2 regions of the Corynebacterium massiliense DSM 45435 genome follow, and region 2 is predicted to be linked to the other one. Evidence: riboswitches for the same ligand, from Rfam matches in the RefSeq annotation. Region 2 holds a riboswitch; the other holds the start of a gene.
What was found. Region 2 has a riboswitch for thiamine pyrophosphate ahead of thiC (phosphomethylpyrimidine synthase ThiC). Riboswitches for the same ligand answer to the same signal wherever they lie in the genome.
Positions count from the first base shown of each region.

Region 1: linked by a shared signal. The riboswitch ahead of CMASS_RS01610 (ECF transporter S component) and the one ahead of thiC (phosphomethylpyrimidine synthase ThiC) in region 2 are both predicted to bind thiamine pyrophosphate.

Region 1 covers NZ_CP063189.1:328,331-339,646, forward strand. Annotated here, with positions in the region: gene CMASS_RS01595 (ATP-binding protein) at 1-1,163, shown strand, start outside; gene CMASS_RS01600 (YidH family protein) at 1,175-1,549, shown strand; gene CMASS_RS01605 (DUF202 domain-containing protein) at 1,546-1,917, shown strand; TPP riboswitch at 1,947-2,064, shown strand; gene CMASS_RS01610 (ECF transporter S component) at 2,054-2,644, shown strand; gene CMASS_RS01615 (ABC transporter ATP-binding protein) at 2,644-4,092, shown strand; gene CMASS_RS01620 (energy-coupling factor transporter transmembrane component T family protein) at 4,089-4,868, shown strand; gene CMASS_RS01625 (nucleoside/nucleotide kinase family protein) at 4,865-5,395, shown strand; gene CMASS_RS01630 (DUF1801 domain-containing protein) at 5,388-5,837, shown strand; gene rpsL (30S ribosomal protein S12) at 6,161-6,532, shown strand; gene rpsG (30S ribosomal protein S7) at 6,536-7,003, shown strand; gene fusA (elongation factor G) at 7,464-9,593, shown strand; gene tuf (elongation factor Tu) at 9,982-11,172, shown strand.
Region 2 covers NZ_CP063189.1:1,405,060-1,416,375, reverse strand. Annotated here, with positions in the region: gene CMASS_RS06695 (thiamine phosphate synthase) at 1-192, opposite strand, end outside; gene CMASS_RS06690 (amidohydrolase) at 207-1,406, opposite strand; gene thiC (phosphomethylpyrimidine synthase ThiC) at 1,442-3,271, opposite strand; TPP riboswitch at 3,268-3,379, opposite strand; gene rplS (50S ribosomal protein L19) at 3,558-3,902, shown strand; gene lepB (signal peptidase I) at 4,105-4,872, shown strand; gene lepB (signal peptidase I) at 4,850-5,635, shown strand; gene CMASS_RS06665 (ribonuclease HII) at 5,636-6,286, shown strand; gene CMASS_RS06660 (DUF2469 domain-containing protein) at 6,415-6,735, shown strand; gene CMASS_RS06655 (YraN family protein) at 6,997-7,377, shown strand; gene CMASS_RS06650 (YifB family Mg chelatase-like AAA ATPase) at 7,364-9,022, shown strand; gene dprA (DNA-processing protein DprA) at 9,028-10,215, shown strand; gene CMASS_RS06640 (tyrosine recombinase XerC) at 10,308-11,174, shown strand; gene CMASS_RS06635 (M23 family metallopeptidase) at 11,186-11,316, opposite strand, start outside.

The DNA.
Region 1 (11,316 bases), 1.1 Mb from region 2:
TTCAAGGCGCGCGGCAGGTGGGAAAGTCGACGCTCACCCAGATGTTGGATAATCCGGTAGGTACGCAGTTCGTAACCATGGACGACGAATTGGACCGCCACTTCGTCGAGGATGATCCCGCCGCCTTTCTCTCTCAGGACGCGCCGCGTGTGGTGATTGACGAAATCCAACGCGTTCCTGAGCTCATCCTGGCCATCAAACGGCACGTCGATCGGCACGATAGGCCTGGGCAACTCATTCTGACGGGATCCGCGAACCTCCTGCGAATACCGGGAGCGGAAGACTCACTCGCGGGTCGAGCGGTATCAGTCGATCTGGAACCATTGGCGGAAGCAGAAATACAGGGGGCACGGGCCACGTGGGTCGACAGGTTCTTGGCCGGGGATGGGCTAGGTGACGGTGAAACCCTGTCGCGCGGGCAGCTCGCGGAAATGTTGGGGCGGGGAGGCTACCCGCGTCCGTTAAACATGTCGCACCAGGTGCGGGCATCCTGGCTGCGTGACTATGCGCGTCGCCTAGTCGAGCGCGATGCCTTGGATCTCGCGCGCATCGACGTGGCCAATATGTACAAACTCTTGGAATGGGTAGGGGCGACCACCTCGGAGGAGCTCGTAAAAGAGAAGATGGCTGAGACTCTAGGCATATCGCGGCCCACCGTAGCGAGGTACCTAGAGCACTTAAAGACACTCTTTCTCGTCCGAGAAGTCCCCGTGTGGTCGCACAACCAACTCAAACGGGTTGTCTCCCGGCCGAAGATTCTGCTTAACGATACGGGATTAGCCGCGGCGCTGGCGCACGACTCCGTAGACATGTTGGCGGGGCCGCGCGGCGGTGAGCGGCTTGGCTCTCTCCTGGAAACGTTCGTGGTCAACGAACTCATTAAGCAGTCTCACTGGGCCAAAAATGACTATCGCGTGGGCCATTTCCGTAGCCGGGAGGGTTCCGAGGTGGACGCGGTGGTCGAACTGCCGCACGGAATTGTCGCCGTGGAGGTGAAGACGACTTCTGCGCCGAAAACCTCACATTTCCGCCATCTCAAACAGCTGCGTGATTCCCTCGGTGATGAGTTCCTCGGTGGAGTCGTAGTCAACACTGGCCGCGCCGCACAGGCCGGAGACCGGTTGTGGGCTGTGCCCGTGTCAGCCCTTTGGAGCGGGCACTAAGGTGATCCGGTGTGAGCACTGACGACAAACAACGTGGCTGGCTGACCCGAACGCTTCTTCCCGGCGGGGAGGAGCCCGATCCGCGGTTTACTCTGGCGAACGAGCGGACGTTCCTGGCGTGGGTGCGCACCTCGCTTGCGTTGTTGGCCGGCGGGATCACCATCGGTGCGTTCGACTTCGGGAGCTTGAGCCCGACGCTCCAGAAGGCGGGGTCTATCACCGCCTGTGGCGCGGCGAGCCTGGTGGCCATCGTGGCTTTCGCACGGTGGGTGCGCACCGAACGCGCCCTGCGGGACGACCGTCCCCTGAGTGTTCCCATTTTGGCGCTCCCGTTGACCCTGCTCGTCGTCCTGGTGTGCGTGGCCGTCGTGGTGATCTTCGCGTGAGCCGCACCCCGCGCTATTACTACCCGCGCAGGCGTTCCCGCCCGCACGAGCGCCCGCACCACTCCGATCACGGCCTGCAACCTGAACGGACCTCACTGAGCTGGACCCGCACCATCCTGGCGATGGTGGTGTGCTCCCTGGTCATTCTGCGGTGGGCCACGGGCTATCCCGCCGCGGTCTTCGTGGTTCTTGCCGTCGTGTTGGTGCTGGCCGCGTGGTTGTACTTGAGTAACCGCGACCGCTACGAGATGAAAGTACGCGGGATCCGGGACGAACGGGTAGCCCCGGCGACGGCGCAATTCGCGGTCATGGCCGGCATCATTGCTGGTCTGTCGGTGCTGACCGCAGTGTTAGTCGCCCTGGAGTAGGGCTGTAGACTTAGGTCTGTCTAAGTACATCGACAAGCTACGGGTGCTCCGCTGTCAGCGGTGGGGCTGAGATGCCGCCAGCAGGGCGGCGAACCGTTGAACCTGAACCGGATAATGCCGGCGTGAGGGAGGAATAGTGGCTAATACTGCACGGCGCGGCTGGCGCGTCATCGATATCATCGTCGCCTCAATCTTGGCGGTGGCCTGCGGGTTCATTTTCTTAATCTGGAACTTCGTGGGTGGCGCATGGTTCGAAGCCATGGACGCGCTGACCCCGGGGCTCGGTGGCCTGGTCACCGGCGTCTGGCTCATCGGCGGCGTTATCGGCGCGTTGGTCATCCGCAAGCCGGGCGCAGCCCTCTACGTGGAAACCTTGGCGGCCTGCCTGTCCGCGGCGCTGGGCAGCCAGTGGGGGTTTGAGACCATCTACTCCGGCCTCGCGCAGGGGTTGGGCGTAGAAATCATCTTCCTCATCTTCGCTTTCCGGCGCTTCAACCTGCCCACGGCCATCCTCGCCGGCATCGGCTCTGCCCTGGGCGCGTTCATCCTCGAGCTGTTCTTGACCCCGAACCTGAGCAAGAGCCTCGGCTTCAACATCACCTACCTGGTGTGTTTAGTCATCTCCGGCGCAATCCTGGCCGGCGCATTGGGGTATGCCGCCGTGCAGGCGCTGGCCAAGGCCGGGGCTTTGGACCGCTTCGCAGTCGGCCGTGAACTGCGCCGTTAATGGCGGTCGCCGGTAGTAGTGCCGCCGCCGTACCGCACCCGGCACCCGTCGGAGTGACCGCCCGCGGCTTCGGGTGGGCGCATGCCGGGCGGGATGGCTACGCGCTGCGCGGGGTGGACCTCGCCGTCGAACCGGGGGAGCGGGTGCTGCTATGCGGCGACTCCGGTTCCGGCAAGTCGACGCTGCTCGCCGCGCTAGCGGGCGTGCTCGTCGGGGAAGATGAAGGCACCCAAGAAGGCGAGATTCTCTTAAATGACGGGATAAACACGCCCCAGCCACCCGGTCGCGATATCCCGGTGGGGCTGGTGCTGCAAGACCCGGATTCACAGGTCATCTCGTCGCGGGTGGGTGACGACGTAGCGTTCGGCTGCGAGAACTTAGGTATCCCACGCGCAGAGATCTGGCGGCGCGTCGAGCACGCGCTAGATACCGTCGGATTGCACCTCCCGTTGGATCACCCCACGACCCGCCTGTCGGGAGGCCAGAAGCAGCGCTTGGCGCTCGCCGGGGTCTTGGCTATGGGGGCCGGCCTCATTCTGCTCGATGAGCCCACCGCCAACCTGGACCCGGCCGGTGCCCGCGAGGTCATCGCCGCGGTGCGGTCGGTGGTGGAGGAAACCGGCGCGACGCTCATCGTGGTGGAGCACCAGTATTCGCACTGGGAAGAGCTCATTCCGCGGGCGGTGGTCTTAGAGGACGGCGAAGTAGTCGAAGACGCCGACTTCCAGACGGTGACGCAGCGCCGCGCGCTGCGGTCGGAGGACTTGCCCGGCAGGGCCTGTGGGGCATCGGCAAGCCCCGCCCTGTGGGCCTGGGGACTGGTCACCCGTTTCGGCCCGCCGCGGACTCTCGAATTGCCCGAGGGGCGGTGCACGGTGATCACCGGCGCAAACGGGACCGGCAAGACCACGTTGCTGGAGACGCTGGCTGGGCTCTTGCCCGCCCGTGGCGGGGAGATCGGCATGTCCGAAGAGGTGCGCGCCGGCGCGAAGGGCGCGCCGTGGCGGTGGTCCTCGAAGCAGCTCGCGCACCGCATCGGCTACGTCTTCCAGAACCCGGAACACCAATTCGTCGCCCGCAGCGTGGCAGAAGAGCTGCGCGTTGGCCCGAAGGTCATGGGGGAGCCGGTGCCGGAAGAGCGCATCGACGAGCTTCTCGGTCGGCTGCGGCTGCGCGGGTTGGAAAAGGCCAACCCGTTTACCCTGTCGGGCGGGGAAAAGCGCCGCCTGTCCGTGGCCACGGCGCTGGTCACCGCGCCGCAGGTGGTGCTGTTAGACGAGCCGACCTTCGGCCAAGACCCGCAGACCTTCACCGAGCTGGTGTACCTGCTGCGCGAGCTCACCGACGCCGGTGTCACCCTCGCCGCGGTGACCCACGACGACCTGTTCATCCAGGCGCTGGGGGACCACCGAGTGCACCTGGACACCCCGGAGGAGGATGACCGGTGACCGATTCGTTCAACCTCACCGGCCGCCTCAACCCGGTGACCAAGCTGCTGCTCGCCTTCCTTGTGACCACGCCGCTGCTCGCCAGCGTGGACTGGGTCTCCGCGTCGGTCTCGCTGGCCATCACGCTTGCCGCCGCGCCGCTGTGCGGGGTGGGCTGGCTGCGGCTCGTGCGCATCGCCTGGCCGGTGCTGGTCGCCGCGCCCCTGTCCGGCGTGTCGATGTTGCTCTACGGCGCACCTGGCGGGCAGGAGTATTTCTCCTGGGGGCTTGTCACCATCAGTGACAACTCCATCGAGCTGGCCGTGGCCATCATGCTCCGTGTGCTTGCCGTCGCGCTGCCGGTCATTATCCTGGCTCGCGGCATCGACCCGACGGAACTGGGCGACGCGCTCGCGCAGGTGTGGCACCTGCCCGCACGCTTCGTCATCGGCGCGGTGGCCGGGGTGCGCATGGTGAGCCTGTTCAAGGACGACTGGGACGCGATGAACCGCTCGCGCAGGGCCCGGGGGCTTACCGACCGCGGCCGCATCCGCCACTTCATCACCATGGCGTTCGGGCTGCTCGTTTTGGCCCTGCGCCGCGGCGGCAAGCTGGCAACCGCGATGGAGGCGCGCGGGTTCGGGCGCACCCCGCCCGGCGGGCGGGAGCGCACCTGGGCGCGGCCCTCGCGCCTGCACGCGGCGGACTGGTGGGCCATCGCGGTGGGCCTCGTGCTCGGCGCGGTGCCCGTGGTGGTCTCCGCGGCGGTCGGCGCCTGGAGGTTCCTCGGGCTATGACGGGTAGCTTTGCGCCCACCGTGCTTATCGATGGCCCCTCCGGCGCCGGCAAAACCACCGCCGCGGCCGCGCTGGGGCGCCACACCGGGTGGCGGGTGGTGCACCTGGACGACTATTACCCCGGCTGGGACGGGCTTGCTGCCGGATCCCGCATCACCGCCGAGAGCGTGCTGGCGTCCGGGGCAGATATCTCAGCCGCGGGGTACTACCGCTGGAACTGGGAGGAGAACTGCCGCGGCGAATGGGTAGAGGTGGATCCGTACGCGCCGCTCATCGTCGAAGGCGTCGGTGCGCTCACTACCGAGACGCTTCGGGCCGCCCGCCGGCGCGGCGGCGTGGTCAGCTGGGTGCTGGCAGCCCCGCGTCATATCCGCCGCGCCCGCGCCTTGGAACGCGACCCGTACTACGCGCCGTACTGGGAACGTTGGGCGGCTCAGGAGGCCGTGCACTTTGGGCGATGGGTAAAAGAGGGGATAGTGCCCGACTTTGTCACCGACACCGCGCGTAAAATTCGGCACCATGACTGAGAACACAGGTTTCAGTGCCGCCGAGCGCGAGGCGATGAAGCAGCGCGCCGAAGAGCTGCGCCGCGAAAAGGGCGGGAAGAAAAAGGCCCGCAACCTAGAGGCCCTTCAGGAACTCATCCAGAACATGCCGGAGGATGACAAGGCCTTGGCGGCGGAGGTGCACGGCATCGTCACGCAGGAAGCGCCGCACTTGGACGCGCGCACCTGGTACGGCATGCCGGCCTACGAAAGCGACCAAGGCGTGGTTATCTACCTGCAGGTCGCCTCCAAGTTCGGCGTGCGGTACTCCACGCTCGGGTTCAACGATTCCGCCCAGCTGGACGAGGGCACCATGTGGCCCACCGCCTTCGCCATCACCACGCTTGACGATGTCGTCCGTGACCGCATCCACAAGCTGGTGCGGCAGGCGGCGCCAGCGCCGGCGCCGGCGCCGGAGAATTAGCCAGTAGCTCGCGGCCGCAGCCAGGGCCGGCGCTGATTTGCCTTTCTGCGTCCAGCGCGAGTAGTTTTAACTCTCGGTTCGCGTGTATCTTCCGCGCGATCGTCTCTATGCAGGCGATTGGGCTAAGGTGCACCGCGAAAAGCTTTTGAAAGAACTCCGTGCGTGACGCGCTCGTGTGGTTCGACTTGCGGCAGGGCCCCGGGAAAGAGCCCCGATTTTTGCATGTTTGACCACCTTTGAGCACTCCCGCGCGGGGGTAGCTTTCACAGACTTTACTGCACCAACGGGTGCGCGACCCCGTACCCCGAGACAGGAAGAGATATATGCCAACTATTCAGCAGCTGGTCCGCAAGGGCCGCAAATCCAAGACCAAGGAGATCTCGACCGCTGGTCTGAAGGGTTCTCCGCAGCGTCGCGGCGTGTGCACTCGCGTGTACACCACCACGCCGAAGAAGCCGAACTCCGCACTGCGTAAGGTCGCCCGTGTGCGCCTTACCACCGGCATTGAGGTTTCCGCGTACATCCCGGGTGAGGGCCACAACCTCCAGGAGCACTCCATGGTGCTCGTCCGTGGCGGTCGTGTGAAGGACCTCCCGGGTGTTCGTTACAAGATCGTCCGTGGCGCACTGGATACCCAGGGCGTTAAGGACCGCAAGCAGGCACGTTCCCGTTACGGCGCAAAGAAGGGACAGTAAACAATGCGTAAGAATGCTGCTCCGAAGCGTCCAGTAGTCAAGGACCCGGTTTACAACTCCGAGCAGGTCACCCAGCTGGTCAACAAGGTGCTCCAGGACGGTAAGAAGTCCACCGCCGAGCGCATCGTCTACGGCGCCCTCGAGGCGTGCCGTGAGAAGACCGGTACCGATCCGGTGGGCACCCTGGAGAAGGCTCTGGGCAACATCCGTCCGGATCTGGAGGTCCGCTCCCGCCGCGTTGGTGGCGCTACCTACCAGGTCCCGGTCGAGGTTAAGCCGGGCCGTGCAAACACCCTCGCCCTGCGTTGGCTGGTGACCTTCACCCGTCAGCGCCGCGAGAAGAGCATGGTCGAGCGCCTCACCAACGAGATCCTGGACGCCTCCAACGGCCTCGGCGCTTCCGTCAAGCGCCGTGAGGATACCCACAAGATGGCGGAAGCCAACCGCGCTTTCGCTCACTACCGCTGGTAATTACACGCCTCGCTGTCTCGCTACGGCTGGCTCCAGCGCCTTGAGCAATGTGGCCCGCACTCACACTACGGACAACTTCACAGTCGGCATCGAAAAGCGCATAGCTTGCTCCCGCGGCAGTTCCACCCACTCGCCGCGTTCAGCAAGTTCACGCGCTCTGTCGGAGGAGTTTCCGAAAAGTGTGCGTGCGGGCTTTTGCGCTAGGTGGCCCCGCGCGATTTGCGTTAGGGAGTCCCTAGTGACTAGGGGAGCGAAGCAGTAACGTAGCATCTGGAACGTGAAGTGAGCGGCAGAGCTCGCCATGTGCCTGTCGTCTTCACGCTGCCAGCGCGGCCAATCAGTGGCACACTAATCCGAGTACTATCCATGACGGCGTACGGCTGGGGCAATTGCGGAGGGTTTACTCCGCACGGAGCTCCCTCGCCCATGCGCCACCGATCAACGAGTTGGGGTTAATACTGTGGCACAAGAAGTGCTTAAGGATCTGAAGAAGGTCCGCAACATCGGCATCATGGCCCACATCGATGCCGGTAAGACCACCACGACCGAGCGCATCCTCTACTACACCGGTATCAACCGCAAGGTGGGCGAGACCCACGACGGCGGTTCGACCACCGACTGGATGGACCAGGAGAAGGAGCGCGGCATCACCATTACCTCCGCCGCGGTCACCTGCTTCTGGGAGGGCCACCAGATCAACATCATCGACACCCCGGGCCACGTCGACTTCACCGTTGAGGTCGAGCGTTCCCTCCGCGTGCTCGATGGTGCGGTTGCGGTCTTCGACGGCAAGGAAGGCGTGGAGCCGCAGTCCGAGCAGGTCTGGCGCCAGGCCGCCAAGTACGACGTCCCGCGCATCTGCTTCGTCAACAAGATGGACAAGCTGGGCGCTGACTTCTACTACACCGTCCAGACCATCGTTGACCGCCTCGGCGCGAAGCCGCTGGTTATGCAGCTGCCGATCGGCGCTGAGGATGACTTCGACGGCGTTGTCGACCTCATCAACATGGAGGCCATCACCTGGCGCGGCAAGGTTGAGGTCGGTGCTGAGCCGACCATCGAGGAGATCCCGGCTGACCTCAAGGACAAGGCCGACGAGTACCACGAGAAGCTGCTCGAGGCCGTCGCTGAGTCCGACGAGGAGCTCATGGAGAAGTACTTCGGTGGCGAAGAGCTCACCATCGACGAGATCAAGGCGGCCATCCGCAAGATGACCGTGAACTCGGAGATCTACCCGGTGTACTGCGGTACCGCCTACCGCAACAAGGGTGTGCAGCCGCTTCTCGATGCCGTCATCGACTACCTCCCGAACCCGCTCGACGTGGGCGAGGTCCACGGCCACGCCGTGGGCAACGAGGAAGAGGAGATGACTCGTAAGCCGTCCACCGAGTCGCCGTTCTCCGGCCTGGCGTTCAAGATCGCCGCGCACCCGTTCTTCGGTCAGCTGACCTTCGTCCGCGTCTACTCCGGCCGCGTTGAGCCGGGCGACGAGGTCATGAACTCGACCAAGGGTAAGAAGGAGCGCATCGGCAAGATCTTCCAGATGCACGCCAACAAGGAGAACCCGGTCGATTACGCCGCTGCGGGCAACATCTACGCCATCATCGGCCTGAAGGACATCACCACCGGCGATACCCTCTGCGACAAGAACGAGCAGATCATCCTGGAGTCCATGGACTTCCCGGACCCGGTCATCAAGGTCTCCATCGAGCCGAAGACCAAGGCCGACCAGGAGAAGCTCGGTACCGCTATTCAGAAGCTTGCCGATGAGGACCCGACCTTCACCGTCGAGCTCGACGAGGAGACCGGCCAGACCGTTATCGGCGGCATGGGCGAGCTCCACCTCGACGTGCTGGTTGACCGCATGAAGCGCGAATTCAAGGTCGAGGCGAACATCGGTAACCCGCAGGTTGCCTACCGCGAGACCATCAAGAAGCCGGTGAAGTCCCTCGACTACACCCACAAGAAGCAGACTGGTGGTTCCGGCCAGTTCGCGAAGGTCATCGTCTCCATCGAGCCGTACAACCCGTCCGAGGACGAGCTGGAAGAGGGCGACAACCCGCAGTACGCCTTCGTCAACGAGGTCACCGGTGGCCGCGTTCCGAAGGAATACATCCCGTCCGTCGACGCCGGTATCCAGGACGCCATGCAGTACGGCTACCTGGCAGGCTTCCCGCTGGTCAACATCAAGGCCACCCTGGAAGACGGTCAGTACCACGACGTCGACTCCTCCGAGATGGCCTTCAAGATCGCTGGCTCCCAGGTCCTCAAGGAGGCCGTGGCCAAGGCTAAGCCGGTTCTGCTTGAGCCGCTCATGGCCGTCGAGATCATCACCCCGGAAGAGTTCATGGGCGACGTCATCGGCGACGTCAACGCTCGCCGTGGCCAGGTCAACTCCATGGACGATCGCGCGGGCGCCAAGGTCGTCAAGGCCGTCGTCCCGCTGTCCGAGATGTTCGGCTACGTCGGCGACCTGCGTTCCAAGACGCAGGGCCGTGCTAACTACTCGATGGTCTTCGACTCCTACGGCGAGGTTCCGCAGAACGTCGCTCAGGAGATCATCGAAGAGCGCACCGGCGGCTCCAACTAAGAGCTACGGTTCGCATCACCTCCTAGCCCGACAGCTTTAGGCACGCGCCCCGCCCACCCCGCCAGTGGCGGGCGGAGCGCCGTCGGGCGAGGTCGGTGGGGTAGCGGTCGCGCTAAGGCGATCGGAGTCATCCGGGTCGTCTTTGCCGGCCGTTACCCTTCCGGGATCCTCAGGGATTCACGTTAGTGGGGCAGCGACCGCACTAAAATCCGCGGCTCACCTCCGTAAATGGCGGTTTGAAAAATCCGCGGCGCAACTCTAGGATCGTGTAACTGGCACGTAAAGGAAGCGTCGTAGGCGCTTTTGGTCTATCCGAAGTGCCTATGACAACTGTCAACCCACGTGGCTGCGAAGGTCGTAGCCACCATATAGTCCAGGAGGACATACAGTGGCAAAGGAGAAGTTCGAGCGTACAAAGCCGCATTTGAATATCGGCACCATCGGACACGTCGACCACGGCAAGACCACCACCACCGCAGCGATCACCAAGGTTCTCGCAGACGCGTACCCGGAGGAGAACACCGCGTTCGCCTTCGACACGATCGATAAGGCTCCTGAGGAGAAGGAGCGCGGTATTACGATCAACATCTCCCACGTGGAGTACTCCACCCCGAAGCGTCACTACGCTCACGTTGACGCCCCGGGCCACGCCGACTACATCAAGAACATGATCACCGGTGCGGCTCAGATGGACGGCGCCATCCTCGTCGTCGCCGCTACCGACGGCCCGATGCCGCAGACCCGTGAGCACGTGCTGCTGGCTCGCCAGGTTGGCGTTCCGTACATCCTCGTCGCTCTGAACAAGTGCGACATGGTCGATGACGAAGAGATCATCGAGCTCGTCGAGATGGAGATCCGCGAGCTGCTGGGCGAGCAGGACTACGACGAAGAGGCTCCGATCGTCCACATCTCCGCTCTGAAGGCTCTTGAGGGCGACGAGAAGTGGGGCAAGTCCATCGTCGAGCTCATGGACGCTTGCGATGAGTCCATCCCGGATCCGGAGCGCGCTCTGGACCAGCCGTTCCTGATGCCGATCGAGGACATTTTCACCATTACCGGCCGTGGCACCGTCGTTACCGGCCGTGTCGAGCGTGGCCGTCTGGAGCTCAACGAGGACGTCGAGATCATCGGCATCCAGGAGAAGTCCCAGAACACCACCGTCACCGGTATCGAGATGTTCCGCAAGATGATGGACTACACCGAGGCTGGCGACAACTGTGGCCTGCTTCTGCGTGGTACCAAGCGTGAGGACGTCGAGCGTGGCCAGGTTGTTATCAAGCCGGGCGCTTACACCCCGCACACCAAGTTCGAGGGTTCCGTCTACGTCCTGAAGAAGGAAGAGGGCGGCCGCCACACCCCGTTCATGGACAACTACCGTCCGCAGTTCTACTTCCGCACCACCGACGTCACCGGCGTCATCAAGCTGCCGGAGGGCACCGAGATGGTTATGCCGGGCGACAACGTCGACATGACCGTCGAGCTCATCCAGCCGGTCGCTATGGACGAGGGCCTGCGCTTCGCTATCCGCGAGGGCTCCCGCACCGTCGGCGCTGGCCGCGTCACCAAGGTCATCGAGTAATTCACTCATTGACCGGAAGTTAAGCCCTCTTCGAAGGGCATAAACTTCCTTGGCGCTTGAGGCCGTCTTCCCCGCGCCACCCACTTTTCGTGAGGTGGCTGGGGAGGGCGGCCTTTTCGCATGTCTTGGGCAGACGGCCACTAC
Region 2 (11,316 bases):
GTGGACCGCCTGAGCGACATCCTTGCCCAGGTCATAGAGATCCCGGGCCGAAATCGGTTTCGAGCGCACCTGCACCATGCCGGCACCCCCGGCGGCCGCGCGGGCGGCGGTGGCCACGATGGCGGCGTGAGAATCCTGCGGCGACGATGAATCGGCAGGTCGGCCTGTGACGAAGTAGCAGCGGAGATCCATCGGTCTTTTCTCCCTTATCCCTTCTTTAGCCATGCCAGGGCGGCGACAATGATGCCGATAGTGCCGCGGTCGAGCGTGGGTTGTAGCTGCGGGCCGAATTCGGAGGAGTGGTTGCTGGGGCCGTGCGCACCGGCGGCAAACCCGCTCCAGCCCCAGAAACAGTAGGGCGCGCCGAAGGCGTAGGGGAGGATGGCGAAGTCCTCGCTGATCCCCATCGGCTTCAGCTCACTGACTTCACTGTCGCCGAAGTAATCCTTAAGGGCGGAGTGGACGGTCGCGGTAGCGTCGTCATCGTTAATGATGGGCGGTACGGAATCGAGAAGCTCGAACTCGGGGTCCTTTACCGCCCCGCCAGCGGCGCATTCGGCGCGCACAATACGCTTCATCTTCTCCACGATCCGGGTGGTGGCCTCGTCAGAGACGGCGCGGGTGTTAATTCCCAGCTCCACGGAGTCCGGGATGCTGTTGGTGGATTGGCCGCCGTGCACCGTTCCCACCGTAACCACCGTCGGCTCGTGCGGATTCGACTCGCGGGCAACGATGGTCTGCAGGCGGGTAATGACGGACGCGGCAATGACCACCGGATCGATGGCCGTCTCGGGCGACGATCCGTGCCCGCCACGGCCGTGAATGGTGACCTTCCAATTCGACGCGGCGGTGGTCATCCGCCCCGCGATGGTCCCGAACCCCAGCGGCGGATCGATGGGCAGGACGTGCTGCCCCAGCACCACATCCGGGGTGGGCAGCGCGTCCGCCAGCCCGTCGGCCACCATCGCGGCCGCGCCGCCGCCAGCTTCCTCACCCGGTTGGAAAAGGGCGATGAACGTGCCGGACCACTCGTCCCGGTTATCTGCGAAGGAACGGGCCGCGCCGAGCAGGGCCGCCATGTGCATGTCGTGGCCGCACATGTGGCCCCGCCCCGCGGCCGGGTCGGCCGCGTAGTCCAGCCCGGTGTTTTCCGCGATGGGCAGCGCGTCCATATCGGCACGCACCATGACCGTAGGGCCGGGGCCGTTTTCTAAGACGCCCACCTTCCCGGTCTCGGCGAAGGTGGAACACTCGAACCCCATCTCTACCAAGAGCGCCTCCACGCGCGCCGAGGTCGCTTTCTCCTGCATCGACAACTCGGGGTGCTGGTGGAGCCAGACGTAGAGCTCCTCCCGCTCGGCTTGCGTGTTGTGCACAGCGTCTACGAGTGGTCTCACGTCGGTCATGGAAATTCGAGTCCTTTACGGAAAAAGCGGGCAATCTAGCTGCGATCGCGCAGGTACAGCTGGGAGCCGCCGGCACGGAAGTGCTCCGCCATGGACTGCTCGCCAGCGACGTTCGCGCGGCGATCGCGTTCTTGTTGCACCTTATCTTCCCGCGCCGGGAAGCTGGGCAACCCCAGGTCCGCGATGGCGTTGGCCGTGTCTTGTGCGAGCGCGGTATCGAGCTGGCCGCCGAACTCGTCACGGATGTCCTGGCTGATCCGCATGGAGCAGAACTTCGGCCCGCACATCGAGCAGAAGTGGGCCGTTTTTGCCGGCTCCGCGGGCAGGGTCTCGTCGTGGTACGACTGCGCGGTGTCCGGGTCGAGGGACAGCGCGAACTGATCGTGCCAGCGGAACTCGAAGCGCGCTTTACTCATCGCGTCGTCCCACGCCTGCGCGCCCGGATGTCCCTTGGCCACGTCCGCGGCGTGGGCGGCGAGCTTGTAGGTGATAACGCCCGTTTTCACGTCGTCGCGGTTGGGAAGCCCCAGGTGTTCCTTCGGGGTGACGTAGCAGAGCATGGCGGTGCCGCCCATGGCGATCTGCGCGGCGCCGATGGCGGAGGTGATGTGGTCATAGCCCGGCGCGATGTCAGTAACCAGGGGCCCGAGGGTGTAGAAGGGCGCGTCGGAGGCCCAGTCTTGCTCGAGGTCGTTGTTGACCTGGATTTTGTCCATGGCCACGTGGCCGGGGCCTTCGACCATGACCTGCACGTCGTATTCCCAGGCCCGGCGGGTGAGCTCACCGATGGTTTTCAGCTCGGCGAACTGAGCGGTGTCGTTGGCATCGGCCAGCGAGCCGGGGCGCAGGCCATCGCCGAGTGAAAAGGCGACATCGTAACGCGCAAAAATCTCGCAGAGCTCGTCGAAATTTTCGTAGAGGAAGGATTCCTTGTGGTGGGCCAGGCACCAGCCCGCCATGATGGAGCCGCCGCGACTGACGATGCCGGTGACACGCTGCGTGGTCATCGGGATATACGGCAGCAGAACCCCGGCGTGGATGGTCATGTAGTCCACGCCCTGCTCGCACTGCTCGATGACGGTATCGCGGAAAATTTCCCAGGTGAGCTTCTCCGCCTCGCCGTTGACCTTCTCCAGTGCCTGGTAGATGGGCACCGTGCCGATGGGCACCGGCGAGTTACGCAAGATCCACTCCCGGGTGGTGTGGATGTCATCACCGGTCGATAGGTCCATCACGGTGTCCGCGCCCCACCGGGTGGCCCAGCGCAGCTTGGACACCTCCTCTTCAATGGAGGAGGTCACCGCGGAGTTGCCGATGTTGGCATTGATCTTGGTCAGAAACTTCCGGCCGATGATCATCGGCTCAGACTCCGGGTGGTTGACGTTGTTCGGGATAATCGCGCGGCCGCGGGCGACCTCGCTGCGGACGAACTCTGGGTCGCAGTGCTCGCGCAGGGCGACGAATTCCATCTCGCGGGTGATGATGCCGCGCTTGGCGTAGTGCATCTGGGTAACGCGGCGACCTTCCCGGGAGCGCAGAGGGGCGCGCTTTTCGCCCTGCCATTCCTGGGAGGCCGCGCCGCGGCGCTGGGCGGAGCGGCCATCATCGGCCAGGTCGCGCTCGCGGCCGGTGTACTCTTCGACATCGTCACGCTCGGTGATCCACTGCGCACGCAGCGGTTTCAGGCCCACCTTCGGGTCGCACTCCGGCCCGCGCGTGCGGTAGACGCAGAACGGCTCGTTGGGGCCGCTGGGCGAATCGTCCAGCTGGATTTCGGTCTCCGGGACCTCCAAGCCGTCGTGCCGGATAGGGGAGTAGGAGTGCTTGGGGTGGATTTCGGAGTGGTCACTGTGGGCAGCCGTCATGGCTTCCAACCTCTCTTCCTTCGCTGGTTCTAACCAGACAGGTTCGGCGGTCCCGGCGTGCAAGCGCCGATCTCAGCTCGCGGTTAACGAGCACCCGCGGGGTGTTGTGGGTACGGTCACCCACTATAGGGCGGGGCCGGGGTGGCCGAAGCGGAACGGAAAAATCGGTGGAAAGATTTGGTTGGCCACGCAATGTGTGGCACGATTTTGAAGTTGATTGTGTAGACGGATACGAACCGGCCTGTGGGCTAGGGTCCTCTATCCCAAACTGAAAAGGACATCTTTCATGACCAACATCATTGACAAGATCGACGCAGAGCAGCGTCGCGACGACATCCCGGCATTCCGTCCGGGCGACACCCTCGACGTTGACGTCAAGGTCATCGAGGGCAACACCGAGCGTGCCCAGACCTTCCGCGGCGTGTGCATCCGCCGCCAGGGCTCCGGCATCCGCGAGACCTTCACCGTGCGCAAGGTCTCCTTCGGCATCGGCGTTGAGCGTACCTTCCCGGTTCACTCCCCGAACCTGGCGTCCATCAAGGTGCTCCGCCGCGGCAAGGTTCGCCGCGCCAAGCTGTACTACCTGCGCAACCTGCGCGGCAAGAAGGCCCGCATCAAGGAGCGCATGTAACACGCGCGCCGTAGCGCTGGTGGCGTGAGCCGCCAGCAGCAGAGCGCTACTTACGGCCCCCGGGAGATAACCTCCCGCGGGGCCGTTTTGCGTAGTCGAAGCTGCCTCGCCGGATTTCCTGGACAGCGCCACTGTTTTGCCAGGAATACCCAAGCGCGCCGTGTGCTGGGGTGTGAGCGGCCGGTTGCTACGATCGCTTCCCGTGACTACCCAAGATGACAAGACCCCGGCCGGGCCGGTAGCGGAGCCCGCCACAGAGGCCAAGAAGTCCACGGGGCTTCCCTGGATAGTGGAAACGCTCCTGATCGTCCTCGCCGTGCTGTTTGTCGTGGGGCTATTCCAGCAATTCGTGGGGCGCCAGTACGTCATCCCTTCCGGCTCGATGGAGCCGACTCTGCATGGGTGCGAAGGCTGCTCCAACGATCGGATCTTCACCGAGAAAGTGAGCTACTACGGCTCCGACCCGCAGCCCGGTGACGTCGTCGTCTTCGAGGGCACGGACTCGTGGAACGAAATGTGGGACTCGCCGCGCTCTGACAACCCGGCTATCTCCACAATCCAGGACGGCCTCAGCTTCCTGTCGCTCGCTCGCCCGAATGAGAACGACCTGGTCAAGCGTGTCATTGCTACCGGTGGCCAGACCGTGTCCTGCCAGGCTGGGGATCCGAGCATCATGGTCGACGGAAAGCCCACCGACCAGTCCTTCGTCATGGACCCGCCCACCTACCCGGTGGATGAACATACGGGGTCGGAGGCGTGCGGCGGCCCGTACTTCGGCCCGATCACGGTGCCGGAGGGCCGCTACTTCATGATGGGCGATAACCGCACCAACTCCGCCGATTCGCGCTTCCACATGGACGACGGCTCGTACGGCACCATCCCGCGCGAAAACATCCGCGGCAAGGTCCAGTTTGTGTTCTTCCCGTTCAACCACATCGGCGGTGTCGATGACCCGGATATCCAGGGCTGACCGCAGTCGCTGGCTGCTCGAACTGGTCGCCGTCGCCGCGGCGGCCTTCGTGCTTCTCGCCCTGGTGCAGCACTTCGTGGGCAGGATGTACGTGGTCCCGTCCGCGTCCATGGAGCCGACGCTGCACGGCTGCCCGGGGTGTACCAACGACCGCATCGCGGTGGAGAAGTTGAGCTACTACGGTTCCGACCCGCAGCCAGGCGATGTGGTCGTCTTTGCTGGGGAAGCGTCGTGGAACGCTGACTTTTCGGTACAGCGTTCGCGCAACACTCTCGTGAGGGGTGCGCAAAACATCGCGGCCTGGGCGGGACTGCGCGCCAATGACGAAAACACCTTTGTTAAACGCGTCATCGCCACCGGCGGCCAGACCGTGGAGTGCCAGCCTGGCGATGCCGGCATCGTCGTCGACGGCACGGTGCTTACCGAGCCCTATGTCGAGACCGGCGGCGGCGCTGCGGGCGGGGCACCTCCTGTGAACCCGCAGACCGGATCGCAGGCCTGCGGCGGCGAGTACTTCGGGCCGGTCACCGTCCCGGAGGGTCGCCTGTGGCTGATGGGGGACAACCGGACCAATTCCATGGATTCCCGCGCCCACATCGGCGATGAGATGCAAGGCACCATCGGTGTCGACCACGTGCGCGGCAAGGTGATCGGGGTGCTCGCCCCGCTCAGCCGCTTCGGTGGAGTAGACAGCGTCGATCCGACCGAGCTGGCCGCTCCCGCCGCTTTGCATTCCGCAGGCTCGCCAAAGGCGGGGGTATAGGTGGCGCGCGTGCGCAGGCTCAAACAGTCCCGCACCTACGAGGTCGCCCTTTCCCGGGCGGGGCTAGGGCCGGTAGCGGGGATCGATGAGGCCGGCCGCGGGGCGTGTTGCGGGCCCATTACGATCGCGGCGTGCATCCTGCCCGATCGCACCATCGCGGGGCTGGCCACCCTCACTGACTCGAAGAAACTCACCCCGGCGGCCCGGGCACGCCTCGAGCCGGTGATCAAGAAGCATGCGGTCGCCTGGTCGGTGGTCCACATTGGGGCCGCGGACATCGACAAGCGCGGTATCCAGTGGGCCAACGTGACCGGGATGCGGCGGGCGGCGGCTCTGCTGGAGCCCGGCCCGCGCTACATCCTGACTGATGCTTTGCCGGTGCCGGGGATGGCGGTGCCGTGCTTGCCGATGATTGGCGGTGACGCCGCCGCGCGTTGCATCGCCGGCGCGAGTGTCTTGGCCAAGGTCGCCCGCGATCGCTTGATGGATGACCTTGACGCGCGCTACCCGGGCTACGGCTTGGCCGCGCACAAAGGTTACGGCACCGCCGTGCACACCCGAGCAATTAAAGAACTCGGCGCCTGCGCGCAGCACCGGATGAGCTACGCCAACGTGGCGGCCGCGCATGCGCAGTGGCAGCGTGGTGCCTGAGATCTTCGGCGGGCACGCCCCGCGTGCCTCACCTGATGTTGAACCGACGATTATTACACTGACGACCAGCCCACACGCACTGCGTATACCGAGGGATACCGTCCGGCGAGACAAGCGAGGAGTAACTGTTGAGCGCTGAAGAACTCGATAACTACGAGGCCGAAGTTGAGCTGTCGCTATACCGCGAGTACCGCGACGTGGTCAGCCAGTTTTCCTACGTGGTGGAAACCGAACGGCGCTTCTACCTCGCCAACGCCGTAGAGCTCATCCCGCACACCAGCGGCCCGGACGTGTACTACGAGGTACGCATGTCGGATGCGTGGGTGTGGGACATGTACCGCTCCGCCCGCTTCGTGCGCTACGTGCGGGTGATTACGTTCAAGGACGTCAACATCGAGGAGCTGGACAAGCCGGACCTCATCATGCCGGAGCCGAATTCCGACCGTTAAGTTCACCCGGCCCTATACACCGTGTGGTGTAGCGGGTGCAAGACCTAGGGCCGGCCGGCTGTGGATAACCCCGCGGAAAGACGAGTTATCCACAGATTCGGCACTCGATAAAACTCACAATCTGTGTCTCCCTTGTGGCACGCACCCCACCTGCGTTGAAGTTGCCAGTACAGCGCGCATCGCCTCCGTACACGCAGTTCGGAGCGGTAGCGCAGAAGAAGTAGGCAACGCACAATTCGGGGACTCGGGGAGACAGACATCGTGCTGACACGGAATGCACAGAGAAAAGAGCTAGGTAATAGGGGAGAGCGCCTTGCCGCGGCGTATTTCCGGCAACGCGGCGCACAGGTGATAGCGAGCAACGTTCGCTACGCCGTCGGGGAAATCGACCTCATCGTCCGGGAGCCGGATGGGCTCATCGTCATCGTGGAGGTCAAGACGCGCCGCGGCGCCGGTTTCGGGGTCGCGGAGGCGGTCACCCCGCGCAAGTTGGCCCGCATGCGCAAAGCGGCCCGCCAGTGGATGGATGGGAAACCCCTGGCCACGGTGCGTTTCGATGTCGTCGCTATTACCGTGGACCCCGCAAGCGGTGCGGCCCAGTCCGTGGAGCATTTCCAGGGGGTCGAAGATGGGGCTCGGTAGCTGCCGCACGATAGCTCTCGACGGCGTCATTGCCCGCGAGGTGACCATCGAAGCGAACGTGGGCCCAGGCCTTCCAGGCATCCACGTCGTGGGCCTGGCCGATACGGCGATTACGGAATCGCGGGCACGCATCCGTACCGCCGTCAACAACACGCGGCTGCCGTGGCCGCGCACCAAGGTCGTGGTGTCTTTGACCCCGGCCTCCATGCCGAAGTCGGGCGCGCACTTCGATCTCCCAATGGCCCTGGCCATCCTCACCGCCAATATGGCCGGGTGGCAGGGAGACGTGGCCGCCCAGGGGTGGCCCGCGGAGCGGGACTCGGAACCGCAGCCGGACCTGGCGGATTCGGCGGCGCCGCGCGAACGGTTGGATACGGCGCTCGTGCTGGGGGAGCTGGGCCTTGATGGCAGCGTGCGACCGGTGTCCGGCATCGTCCCGGCGATGCTGGCGGCGAAGGAGAAGGGCTACGACACCCTCGTTATCCCGCCCGCGAACGCGGCAGAGGCGCTATTGGTTCCGGGGTTGGACGTGCTGGTGGCCGCAACGCTTGTCGATGCCTTTGCTTGGGTCACCGGCTACCGCAGGCTGCCCACGGCTGCCGAGGCGGCGCGTTATACACCCGCCACCGCAGAGAGGGGAAGCCAGAGCACGGGAATGCAGGAGGATGTCGACTTCGCTGACATCGCAGGACAGCGGGAGGCGAAGACGGCCGCCGAGGTCGCCGCGGCGGGCGGGCATCACCTGTTTCTTACCGGCCCGCCGGGCTCCGGCAAGTCCATGATCGCCGCCCGCATGCCGGGCATTCTGCCGCCACTGACAGCCAAAGAGACGATGGAGGCGACCGCCATCCATTCGATCGTCGGCGCTCCTGGCCACGTCGTGGACGCGCCGCCTTTCATCGCCCCGCATGCCTCCCTCACCCGCGCCGCCCTCCTCGGCGGCGGGCCAGGCATCCCGCGGCCGGGCGCGGTGAGCCTCGCGCACACGGGGGTGCTCTTCCTAGACGAGGTCTCGGAGATCCCCGCAGCCGTCCTGGATGGACTGCGCACCCCGCTGGAGGAGAGGCGCGTGCGCATCGTGCGGGCGCGCCGGGAGGTGGAATTTCCAGCCCGTTTCCAGCTGGTGCTTGCAGCCAACCCGTGCCGGTGCGCGGCCGAAGACCCGACTAAGTGCACGTGCACCGCGCATCACCGCCGGGAATACCTGCGCAACCTCTCCGGCCCGCTGCGCGATCGCCTCGACATGGTGGTGCGGCTCAGCCAGCAGTCGGCAGTCATTTCCGCAGACGGCGAGGAATCAACCGCGGACATTCGCCAGCGAGTGTGCGCAGCCCGCGAGCGCGCGGCGCACCGCTGGCAGGCGGATGGTCTAACCGCGCGGCACAATGCCGCGGTGTCCTCGTCGTATCTACGCCGGCACCGACCGGCCGATGACGCCGCCATGGCCATGCTCAGCGCGTACCTAGCGGCGGGCGATATGAGCCAGCGCGGCATCGACCGGTGTCTCAAGCTCGCGTGGACTCTGTACGACCTCGACGGCGAAGCGGCCGCGAGCACGCCCGGCGCGAGCGCACCGCGGCCCAACATCGATCACGTAGCGCGCGCAATGCATTTGCGCGGCGACCAGGTGATGGCGGGGGAGTAAAGATAATGAGTGACTTCAGTACCGCGAGCCCTGTGCACGCCTGGGTGTACCTCAACCGTGTCCTCGACGGCCCGTCTCATGCGCTAGCGGGCCTCCTCACTGCCTTCGAGCCGGAGCGCATTGCCCACGGCGTGTTTCACCGCGAGGAGTGGATCGGTGCGCTTTTAGGGGAAACGGCAAGCCGTTACGACTGGTGCCGGCAGAGCGAGGACTTGGAGTGCGCGCGCCAGGTGGGCGCGCGGCTTATCACTCCCGCCGACGACGAATGGCCGCAAGAACGCTTTGCCGCGGCCTTCGGCTTCTTCCACAACGGCGCGGTTGATGCCCCCGCGACCTTCGCCGCTGACGCCCTGCCACCCCATGCGCTGTGGGTGCGTGGCGAGTCTCTCGCCGGTGCAGTGGACCAGTCCGTTTCCGTCGTAGGCACGCGCGCGATAACGCGATACGGGTACCAGGCCACGGACATGCTGGTGGGCGGGCTCGCGGCACACCAGTGGTCCATCATTTCTGGCGGGGCGCTGGGCGTGGATAGTGCGGCGCACTCCAGCGCGCTGTCTGGCGGGGTGCCTACCGTCGCGGTCATGGCGTGTGGCATCGACGTCGACTATCCGGCACGCAACCGCGAACTGTTTCACCGCATCGCCGAGCGCGGGTGTGTGGTCAGCGAATTCGCGCCGGGCACGACCCCGCAGCGCCACCGCTTCCTCACCCGCAACCGGATCGTGGCGGCGATGTCGTTGGGCACCGTTGTCGTGGAGGCCGCGTTTCGGTCAGGCGCGCTCAACACCGCGAATTGGGCGGAAGCGTTGGGCAAGGTCGTCATGGCTGTGCCTGGGCCCATCACGTCGGCCGGCTCGCTGGGCTGCCACCAGCGTATCCAGGACAACCGCGCGCAATTGGTGGTGAGCGCCGACGATGTGCGGGCGCTGGTGGGCCCAGCGGGGAACGCCGACCCAAGCGGTCAGTACGAGCTGGAGTTCGCCCCCAGCGTGACGCAGGCGCTGCCGCGCAATGAGTTGAAGGTGTACGGATCGTTGCCCGCGGCGGAAACGGAGGACTCACTGACCGCGGAGGACATAGCCCGAGAAGCCGGGCTGCGGGTGGCGCTGACGGTGCATATTCTCGTCGCCCTGGAAAAGAAGGGTTTGGTCATGCGCACCGGTATCCGGTGGAAGCGAGTTCCACAGGAGTAAACTCCTGTCACATGACGAAAGGACTGGAACCGGCCCCAGACTCAGACCGGACTCCGGCCTCGGCAGGAGCGCCGGACGCTGGCGGGCAGCTGATGGAGGCGATCGCTGACTTTGGTGACTATCAGCGCTACAACCTCGGGCGCTCCGCCGCGACGGTAAAGTCCTACTGCACGGACCTGAAGAACTTGGCCCAGAGCGTTCCTGACTTTCCGTCCTTTACCCTCAACGCACTGCGCGCTTGGTTGGGCCAGGCGGTCACCGAAGGGAAATCGCGCGCCACCATCGCGCGCCGGACCGCAGCGGCCCGCGCCTTTTCGTCCTGGGCGCAACGGGAGGGCTACCTTTCCACCGACGTCGCCGCGCGCCTAGCCAGCCCGAAGGTCAACCGCTCTCTGCCTACCGTGGTCGATGCTGCCGGGGCGGGAGAAATGCTCGACAAGGGCGCCAACGTCGATGTTCCCGTCGCCATCCGCGACAACGCCATTCTGGAAGTGCTCTATGGAACGGGGATGCGCGTCGCGGAGCTCGTGGGCCTCAACCTGGCCGACGTCGATTTGGGGCGTTCTACCGTCACCGTCTTGGGCAAAGGAAATAAGCAGCGCGTGATCCCGCTGGGCGCGGCTGCGCGTGCCGCGGTCACGCGCTGGCTCGATGAGGCCCGTCCGGGGATGTCCAAGGACGATACGGAAGCTGTCTTCGTGGGAACTCGGGGCAAGCGGATCGATCCGCGGCAAGTGCGCCGGATTGTCGACCACGCCGGCCAGGAAGCCGGAACCGATCACATCTCCCCGCACAGCCTCCGGCACAGCGCGGCTACGCATCTGTTGGAGGGCGGGGCCGACCTGCGTGTGGTGCAGGAAGTGCTGGGGCATTCCTCGCTCCAAACCACGCAGATCTACACCCACGTGTCGGCCGACCGGCTAAAAAGGATCTACCAGCAGGCCCACCCGCGGGCTTAACGCCCGCCTGTCTACAGCGGCTTGAGGCGAATGACAGGTTCGCCGAGCAGGCTCAACGGATCGATGTACGAATCCTTCGCGGTACGCGCACCCCAGTTCAGCCCGGGGTAGCCGTCGACACTGTGGCCGAGCGTGCCGATGA